2 regions of the Microbacterium sp. Beta genome follow, and region 2 is predicted to be linked to the other one. Evidence: riboswitches for the same ligand, from Rfam matches in the RefSeq annotation. Region 2 holds a riboswitch; the other holds the start of a gene.

Region 1 (4,778 bases), on a different contig from region 2:
ACGTCGAGATCGATCCGGCGGGCGGCATCCACCTCAAGGACGAGGATGAGCTCGTCGCCGCGATCGCCCAGGGACGGCTCAGCTCCGAGCAGGCCGCGCAGATCGAGCGGCACGCGGACGCGGCCATCGCGTCGTTCGAGGCCGACGACTGGCCGTTCGACTCCGCGTGGACCCGCTGGCGGCCCGACCCCGCCTGGACGGTTCCGGTGCTGGCAGGCCTTGACCGGTTGGGTGCAGGCACACCATGACGGATGTTCTGATCCTGGGCGGCACCGGGTGGCTTTCCGGGCGCGTCGCCGGTCACTGGCGCGACCACGGAGCCACGGTCACCTGCCTCGCTCGAGGCACACGGCCCGCGCCGGAGGGAACGGTCCTGGTGCGTGGCGATCGCGAGGAGGCTTCGACCTACGTCGACCTCGCACGACGGGAGTGGGACCACGTCGTCGACATCTCCTCCCAGGCGGCGCATGTCGATCGGGCAGTCGAGATGCTGGGCGATCGAGCGGCACGATGGACGTACGTGTCATCCGTGTCGGTGTACTCCGATGACGAGACGGTCGGTGCGGACGAATCGGCTCCACGACGCCCGGCGGCGGTTCTCGGCGACGAGTACGAGTACGCGGCGCAGAAGGTCGCCGCCGAGGACTCCGTCGCCCGATTGGGGGAGCGGGCACTCGTGGTGCGTCCCGGCCTGATCGTGGGCGACGGAGACCCGAGCGACCGCTTCGGCTACTGGAGTGCTGCGTTCGCTCGTGCCGACGCTGACGCCGTGCTGCTGCCCCCGCTGGACGGGCGGAGCGCTCAGTTGATCGACGTCGACGATCTGGCGGAGTACATCGTCACCGCGCGAGGCAGCGGAGCCGTCAACGCCGTCGGCGACGAGAGGCCTCTCGCGGATGTGCTGCGGATGGTCCGCGCTGCATCCGGGCACACCGGGGCGACCATCGTCGCGGACGAGGAGTGGCTCATCGCGCATGACGTGGACCACTGGGCCGGCCCGCACTCCCTGCCGCTGTGGCTCCCGCCCGAGATGACGGGATTCATGACCCGCTCGAACGCGGCATTCCATGAGACCGGTGGGACGCTCCGTCCGCTCGTCGACACGATCGAGCGCGTGCTCGCCGACGAACGGGAGCGCGGACTCGACCGCGAACGACGTGCCGGGCTCACGCGGGCGCAGGAGCGGGCGCTGCTGGCCGATCGATAGACTGCGGACAGTGACACGGGGTGCCGCGATCCGCGGCTGAGAACAGACCCGTCGAACCTGATCTAGTTCGTACTAGCGAAGGGATGTCGCGATGAGCGATCTTCTGCGTCCTGATTCCACACACGATCTCGCCGAAAAGGCTGCGGTGCTGCTGGGGGTGTTGCGTGAGGCGCCACCGCTGACGCACTGCATCACCAATGCCGTGGTCACCGGCTTCACCGCCAACCTGCTGCTGGCGCTCGGGGCTGCCCCCGCCATGGTCGACATCGTCGGGGAGGCCGGCATGTTCGCCGGTGTCGCCTCGGGGATGCTGGTCAACCTGGGGACGCCCACCCCGGAGCAGCGCGCGGCGACTCTGGAAGCCGTCACCGGTGCGAGGGCAGCCGGTACGCCCTGGGTGCTCGACCCCGTCGCGGTCGGTGCGCTCCCGGTGCGCACCGCACTCGCGCGTCAACTCGTCGAGCAGCGTCCGACCGCGATCCGCGGCAACGCCTCGGAGGTGCTGGCTCTCGCGGGGCTCAGCGCCGGTGGGCGAGGTGTGGATTCCACCGACAGCACCGAGTCCGCGGCCGAGGCCGCATCGGCGCTGGCTCGGACGACACGCGGTGTGGTGGCCGTGTCCGGCCCGATCGATCTGCTCACCGACGGCGAACGCGTGCTGCGGTTGTCCAACGGGCACGAGCTGCTCACGAGGGTCACGGGCGGCGGTTGTGCTCTGGGCGCGGTGATGGCGGCCTTCCTCGGCGCTGCGCGGGCGACAGGGCACGACGCGCTCACGGCGGTCGCGTCGGCGAGCCTCGTGTACACGATCGCGGCGGAGCAGGCAGCGGAGCGGTCCACCGGGCCGGGGAGCTTCGCCGTCGCGCTGCTGGATGCCCTCGCCGCGGTGGATTCCGCTGACATCAGGGTCCGTGCCCGCGTCGAAGGCGGTGCCCTGTGAACGCCGACCTCTCGCTCTACCTCGTCACGGATGCGGAGCTGTGCGGAGACCGGGGCGTCGTCGAGACCGTCCGGCACGCGGTGGAAGGCGGGGTGCGCATCGTGCAGCTGCGCGACAAGGACGCGACCGACGAGGAGACGGTCGAACAGCTGGTCGCGCTGTCGCAGGCGATCGACGGTCGGGCGCTGCTCGTGGTGAACGATCGGCTGGGCGCGGCCGTGGCTGCTCGTGAGCGTGGAGCCAGGGTCGATGGCGTGCACCTCGGTCAGGGCGACGCCTCGGTGCTGCGCGCCCGTGAGGCACTCGGACCCGACGCGTTGATCGGCCTCACCGCCAACACCGCAGCGCACCTCGACGCGCTGCGGGCCCTCCCGGCCGGGACGGTCGACTACCTCGGGGTCGGCGTCATCCGTCCCACCTTCACGAAGCCGGATCACCCCGTCCCGCTGGGCGTGGAGGGATTTCGCGACTTCGCCAGGCGCAGCGCACTCCCGTGCGTGGCGATCGGCGGGGTCCACATCGACGACACCGAGGCCCTTCGCGATGCCGGTGCGGCGGGGGTGGCCGTGGTCTCGGCGCTGTGTGCCGCCGACGATCCGGCCGCCGTAGCGACGCGGTTCCTGCGGCGCTGGCGCTCCGGGGGTGTACCGCGAGTGCTCAGCATCGCCGGGAGCGACCCGTCCGGAGGTGCGGGCATCCAGGCCGACCTCAAGTCCATCGCCGCGAACGGCGGGTACGGGATGGCTGTGCCCACGGCGCTGACCGCGCAGAACACGCAGGGCGTGCGCGCTGTGCACGTGCCGCCGGTCGACTTCCTCCGCGCGCAGCTCGATGCCGTGTCGGACGACATCGTGATCGACGCCGTGAAGATCGGGATGCTCGCCGACGCCGAGGTCATCCGCGCAGTGGGGGCGTGGCTCGACCGCGTGCGCCCGCCTGTCGTGGTGCTCGATCCCGTCATGGTCGCGACCTCCGGCGACCGGCTGCTGGATCCGGAGGCGGAGCGAGCACTGCACGGACTCCTCGCGCGGGCGACTCTGGTCACTCCGAATCTCGCCGAACTCGCGGTGCTCGCCGGTCGGGAGATCGCCGACTGGGAGGATGCCATCTCCGCGGCGCACGAGCTGTCCGCCCGGATCGATGCGGCCGTCCTGGTCAAGGGCGGCCATCTCGTCGGCGATGAGGCCCCCGATGCGTTGGTCGACGCGGCGCGCGGTCTGCGCAGAGACTTTCCAGGACGACGGATCACGACCGGAAACACCCATGGCACCGGCTGCTCGCTGTCGTCCGCGCTCGCGACCCTGCTCGCGCGGGGGCACGACGCAGAAGCGGCCGTCGGCGCCGCGCGCATCTGGCTTCGCGAAGCCCTGCGGGCGGGGGACGCGTTGCGCGTCGGCGGTGGGCACGGGCCGATCAACCACTTCTCCGGACTCTGGGAACGGGCGGGAACAGAGGCCCGTCCGGTCGCGGACGACATAGCGGCGGACTGGTGGCACGACATCAGGGAGATCCGCACCGCGATCGACGAGCTGCCCTTCATCCGCGCGCTCGCCGACGGGACGCTGGAGCGCGGACCGTTCCTGTCCTATCTCGCCCAGGACGCGCTGTACCTGCGCGAGTACGCCCGTGTGCTCGCGGAAGCGTCCCGGCTCGCGCCGACATCCGATGAGCAGGCGTTCTGGGCGGAGTCGGCACGCGGTTCGATCGTGGGCGAGCTCGAGCTGCACGCGTCGTGGTTGACTCCGACGCAGGGGGTGAGCGCGGACACGTTCTCCGCCGAGCCGGGGGCGGCCACCACCGCCTACCTCGATCACCTGCGCTCTGTCGCGTTCGGTGGGGACTACGCAGAGATCGTCGCGGCCGTCCTCCCGTGCTTCTGGCTATACACCGACCTCGGCCGACGCCTGCATGCCGGGGCCTTCGGTCAGTACGCGCAGGATCCCCAGCACCCCTACGCCTCGTGGCTGGTGGCCTACGCCGATCCCGCGTTCGAAGAGGCGACCGAGACGGCGATCGCCTACGCCTCCGAAGCGGCGGCAACGGCTGATGCCGCGACCCGCGCCAGGATGCGCCACGTCTTCGAGGTCTCGAGTGCCCACGAACTCGCCTTCTTCGCCGCACCGCTGGAGCCCTCACCCCGCAGATGACGAACCGGATTTGCGGTGGCAGCCGAGGCCGCGCTACTGTCGCGACATGCCTTCGGCCGCCACCGCTTCTCCGACGCTCGCTCCGAGCGTCATCGCTGTGCGCCGACGCCGCGGCCGCCGACTGTAGGCGACCCCGCCCTTCTGCCCGTGCGCGCACGGCGGTCGAGTGCCGGTGTCGCCGCCTCCGGCCCCGTCCACGGTCCCGATTTCCTCGAGGGCCTGACCGTTAAGGTAGAAGCATGACGTATTCCGTCGCCGTCTCCGGCGCATCCGGCTACGCAGGCGGCGAGATTCTGCGCCTCCTGGCCGCCCATCCCGACATGGAGATCCGCACCGTCACGGCGCATTCGAACGCCGGGCAGCCTCTCGTCGACCACCAGCCGCACCTGCGCTCACTCGCACACCTCACGCTGCAGGACACGACACCGGAGATCCTCGCCGGCCACGACATCGTGTTCCTCGCCTTGCCGCACGGGCAGTCGGG
Region 2 (4,778 bases):
CTCGATCTCATGGCAGCTCGCCCTCGTGGCCCTCATCACGCTGCCTCTCATGGGCGTGATCTTCGGCATCATCGGACCGCGGTCGCAGAAGGCCTTCGGCACGCAGTGGCGCAAGGTCGGCCGGCTCAACGCCCGTGTCGAGGAGGCGTTCTCTGGCCACGCGCTGGTGAAGGTCTTCGGTCGCGAGAAGGACGCACTGGACAAGTTCCAGGACGAGAACGAAGAGCTGTTCCAGGCGAGCTTCAAGGCGCAGTTCCTCTCCGGCATCATCATGCCGGCGATGATGTTCGTCGGGAACCTCAGCTACGTGGGCATCGCGGTGCTCGGTGGTCTGATGGTCGCCAACGGTCAGCTCCGCCTCGGTGACGTGCAGGCGTTCATCCAGTACTCGCAGCAGTTCACGCAGCCGCTGTCCGAGCTGGGCGGAATGGCCGCTGTCGTGCAGTCCGGCACCGCCTCCGCCGAGCGTGTGTTCGAACTGCTCGACGCCGAGGAGCAGGAGGCCGACGACGCCGATGCTCCCGAGCTCGTGGAGGGCAAGGGCGTCATCGAGTTCGAGAACGTCGCGTTCTCGTACACGCCGGATCGTCCGCTCATCCGTGATCTGTCGTTCCGGGTGGAGCCGGGTCAGACCGTCGCGATCGTCGGTCCGACCGGTGCGGGCAAGACGACGCTGGTCAACCTGATCATGCGCTTCTACGAGCTCAGCGGTGGACGGATCATGCTCGACGGGCAGGACATCGCCGAGGTGACCCGCGACGAGCTGCGTTCGCGCACCGGCATGGTGCTCCAGGACCCGTGGCTGTTCGCCGGCAGCATCCGCGAGAACATCCGCTACGGTCGCTCGACCGCGACCGATGAAGAGGTCCTCGCCGCAGCCAGGGCCACCTACGTCGACCGCTTCGTGCACGCCCTCCCCGAGGGATACGACACGGTGCTCGACGAGGATGCAGCGAACGTGTCGGCCGGTGAGCGTCAGCTCATCACCATCGCGCGGGCGTTCGTCGCACAGCCGTCGATCCTCATCCTCGATGAGGCCACGTCGGCGGTCGACACCCGCACCGAACTGCTGCTGCAGCACGCGATGGCCGCGCTCCGAGAGGGGCGCACGTCGTTCGTGATCGCGCACCGACTGTCGACCATCCGCGATGCCGACCTCATCCTGGTGATGGAGCACGGCGACATCGTGGAGAAGGGTACGCACGACGAGCTCATCGCCGCGCAGGGCGCCTATTGGCGTCTGTACCAGTCGCAGTTCGAGCAGGCCGCGACCGACATCGACGCCGAAGACGCGCTCACGGGAACGACGCCGGTCGTCGTCACCGGCGAAGCGGGCGACACCGATGCTGCGCGCGCGGAGGCTGCAGCCGCTGTGGCCGGCGCGTCCGTCGGCGCACAGGTGCCGGCAGCCGAGACGGCCGCGGCGCAGGCCCTGCTGGAAGACGGCGCTGACGGCTCCGATCACCGCTCCTGACCTACGGCATCAACGCACGACGCCCCACCGCCGCTCACGCGGGGTGGGGCGTCGTCGTAGGCGATCGCCGGGGAGTGCGTCAGGGCTGGTCGGCTCTGATCCCGAGCAGCTCGAGCGGGTGGGTCAGACGCCACCAGGGACTCGGCCCCTCGACATCCGCGGCCAGCACCAGCGGAGTCGTCGTGGTGTTGACCGGTCCTGCCGTGGTCAGCGTGCCCACCGTGTCACCCTGTTCGCGTTCTTCGCCGAGGTCGAAGGCGGTCGCGGCGGTCGCGGTCGCGCTGTTCCAGAGCACCACATCGGCGTCGGATTCGGTGATGACGTCGACCTGCTCGCCCCACGGAGTCGTGACGCTGCCGACCACGGTGTCCTTCGCGACGGCCGGCGCCTGCGCCTCCAGTGCGGATTCCGCCTCGGCGAACAGGGAACGCGTGAGAGCGAGTCGCTCGTCGTCTCCGGCTTGATTCAGCGCCGCGGCGAACAGGTGCACCGTGGTGTCACCGATCACGAGGTCCTTCGCGGTGAGAAGGTTCCAGCCGACCAGGGTGCCGGTCTTGATGCCGACGACACCGGGATCGTCGAGCATGCCGTTCGTGTTCACGACGGTGCCCGCACCCGGGAGGTCGACGGACTTGGTGCCGACGATCTCGGCGAAGACCGGGTTCTGCATCGCACGCTCGCCGAGCGCCACCAGGGCCTCGGGCGTGGCCACGTTGCGCTCGTCGAAGCCGGAGGGGGTCACCACGGTGATTCCGGTCAGGCCACGTTCGCGCAACCACACCTCTGCAGCCCTCGCGAACTCGCGCTCGGAGCCCCAGATCTCGGTCGCGAGCCGATCGATGTAGTTGTTCGCGGAACCCATGAGCGTCCCCTGCAACAGCTGGTACTCCGTGAGCACTCCGCCGATGGGCACGTCGAGGGCGGATTGGTCACTGCGCCGGTAGTCCCAGTACTTCACGCTGTCGGCGCGGGTGAACGAGAACTCGGGTCCTTGCTCCCCGACAGCGAGCGGCATGCGGTCGAGCACCATCAGACTGCTGACGACCTTGGTGATGCTCGCGATGCTCACGGCGTCGGGCACCGAAGCCGCCGTCGTCATGCCCGCGATGCCGACGGCACCCGCACCCTCGGTCGGCCAGGTCACGGCGGCGGCAGCGGCGGGAGTCGTCGCGAACTCGACCGACTGCACCGTCGGCGGCACCTCGTGGAGGGGCCAGAGCAGTGTGGTGCCGGCGTAGACGGCGACGAGACCGGCGAGCGTGGCCAGCGGGACCAGGACACCCGGGCGGGCGATGGCGGGGCGAAGACGCGCACCGCGCAGCAGACCGCTCGATCGCTCGGCCTCCGAGGTGTCGTCGAGAGTGGCCGTGGCGGTGTGCTCGGCGACGGTCGCGGCGTCCACCCAGGTGAGAGCGGTGGCCGTCGTGGTGTCGTCGGCCCACTGGGGCGCGGCTGTCTCCGACGCGGTGAGTTCGCCGGAAGGATCCGGGACCGTGCGGTCGCGAGGGATGAACGGCGGCTTCGTCAGCGCGGGGGTGGCCGGTTCCGGGGCGCTCACGGCCTCCGGTGGAACGACGGGCTCCGGGTCTACGACGGGCTCCGGGTCTACGACCGTCCCCGGAGCATCCGCTCCAGGCGACGTCTGCTCGGCCGTCAGCACCGATCCGCCTGTCGCGGTGTCGGCGGTGTCGGCGGGGGCAGGGCCGTCGTCGCCGACGACGCCCGTCGCCTCGTCGGCGGGATCTGATGCGGTCACTCGTTTACGGTACCCAATCCCGCGCGTGTTCCGCGGCGCCGGGCCCTGTCGCCACGGGGGTGTCGCCGACGGTAAGATCGTCAGCACAACCACGGGAGTCCGGCGAGCCGGGCTGAGAGGGAGCGAATCGCGCTTCGACCGTCGAACCTGATCTGGGTCATGCCAGCGCAGGGAGGAGTTCAGATGAGTACGCCCACGTCCGCATCCACGCAGCAGGCATCCGCCGCCGCACAGGATCCGCACCGCACATCGATCTGGCGCTGGCGCGTCGTCGACATCGTCGTTGCCGCCGTCCTCGGCGTCGCGATCGGCCTCGTGTTCTGGGGATGGAACACGATCGGCTACGCCTGGTTCGGTGCGGCCGATGCTCTGACGCCGGGACTGGGCGGTATCGCCGTCGGCATCTGGCTGCTGGGCGGCGTCGTCGGCGGCCTCGTCATCCGCAAGCCCGGTGCGGCGCTGGTCGTCGAGCTCGTCGCAGCGATCGTGTCGATGCTGATCGGCAACGTGTGGGGCGTCTCGACCGTGCTGTCCGGCATCGTGCAGGGACTCGGCGCGGAGATCATCTTCGCCCTGTTCTTCTACCGGCGCTTCGGGATCGCGGTCGCCGCGCTCGCCGGTGTCGGTGCAGCGGTGGCTGCCTGGGTGTTCGAGCTGTTCTACGGCAGCTCGCCCAACATCCTGAAGTCCGTCGAGTTCAACACGATCTACCTGGTCAGCGTTGTCGTCTCCGGGGCGATCCTGGCGGGTGTCGTCGGTTGGCTGCTGGTGCGCGCGTTGGCGGTCACCGGTGCACTGAACCGCTTCGCCGTCGGGCGAGAGCACGTGCGCGAGGTCTGACCGTGACCATCGCCGCCCCGGCCCGCGTGCAGGCTGCGGGCTGGGGCTGGCGGTACGCCGGTCGGAAGCTCCCCGCCGTCGAGGACGTCTCGTTCACGATCGAACCGGGTGAGCGGGTGCTGCTGCTCGGCGCCTCCGGTGCCGGGAAGTCGACGCTGCTCGCGGGCCTGGCCGGGGTCCTCGGCGGCGACGACGAAGGGGTGCGAACCGGGTCGCTGCACATCGACGGTGCCGCCCCCGAATCCCGGCACGGTCAGGTGGGCCTCGTCCTGCAGGACCCCGATGCGGGGATCGTGCTGTCGAAGGTCGGCGACGACGTGGCGTTCGGGTGCGAGAACCTCGGTGTGCCCGCATCCGAGATCCCCGGTCGCGTCGCGGAGGCGCTGGATGCCGTCGGGCTCGATGTGCCGCTGCAACGCCCCACGAAGGCCCTGTCGGGCGGACAGAAGCAGCGACTGGTGCTCGCCGGTGTGCTCGCGATGCGCCCAGGGCTGCTGCTGCTCGACGAGCCGACGGCGAACCTCGACCCCGAGGGTGTGCGCGAGGTGCGGGCGAGCGTCGAACATGCCGTCGCCTCCACCGGTGCGACGCTGATCGTCGTCGAGCACCGCACACCGATCTGGGTCGATCTGATGACGCGCGTGATCGTGCTCGCGGCCGACGGCGGACTGCTCGCCGACGGGGAACCGGCCCAGGTGTTCGCGGCAT

What was found. Region 2 has a riboswitch for thiamine pyrophosphate ahead of FFS56_RS09275 (ECF transporter S component). Riboswitches for the same ligand answer to the same signal wherever they lie in the genome.
Region 1: another riboswitch for thiamine pyrophosphate. It lies ahead of thiM (hydroxyethylthiazole kinase); the one in region 2 lies ahead of FFS56_RS09275 (ECF transporter S component).

The regions. Positions count from the first base shown of each region.
Region 1 covers NZ_SCOG01000025.1:13,946-18,723, reverse strand. Annotated here, with positions in the region: gene FFS56_RS17385 (DUF402 domain-containing protein) at 1-248, shown strand, start outside; gene FFS56_RS17380 (NAD-dependent epimerase/dehydratase family protein) at 245-1,207, shown strand; TPP riboswitch at 1,214-1,308, shown strand; gene thiM (hydroxyethylthiazole kinase) at 1,299-2,147, shown strand; gene FFS56_RS17370 (bifunctional hydroxymethylpyrimidine kinase/phosphomethylpyrimidine kinase) at 2,144-4,294, shown strand; gene argC (N-acetyl-gamma-glutamyl-phosphate reductase) at 4,534-4,778, shown strand, end outside.
Region 2 covers NZ_SCOG01000007.1:87,042-91,819, forward strand. Annotated here, with positions in the region: gene FFS56_RS09265 (ABC transporter ATP-binding protein) at 1-1,474, shown strand, start outside; gene FFS56_RS09270 (D-alanyl-D-alanine carboxypeptidase) at 1,554-3,230, opposite strand; TPP riboswitch at 3,312-3,421, shown strand; gene FFS56_RS09275 (ECF transporter S component) at 3,414-4,070, shown strand; gene FFS56_RS09280 (ABC transporter ATP-binding protein) at 4,079-4,778, shown strand, end outside.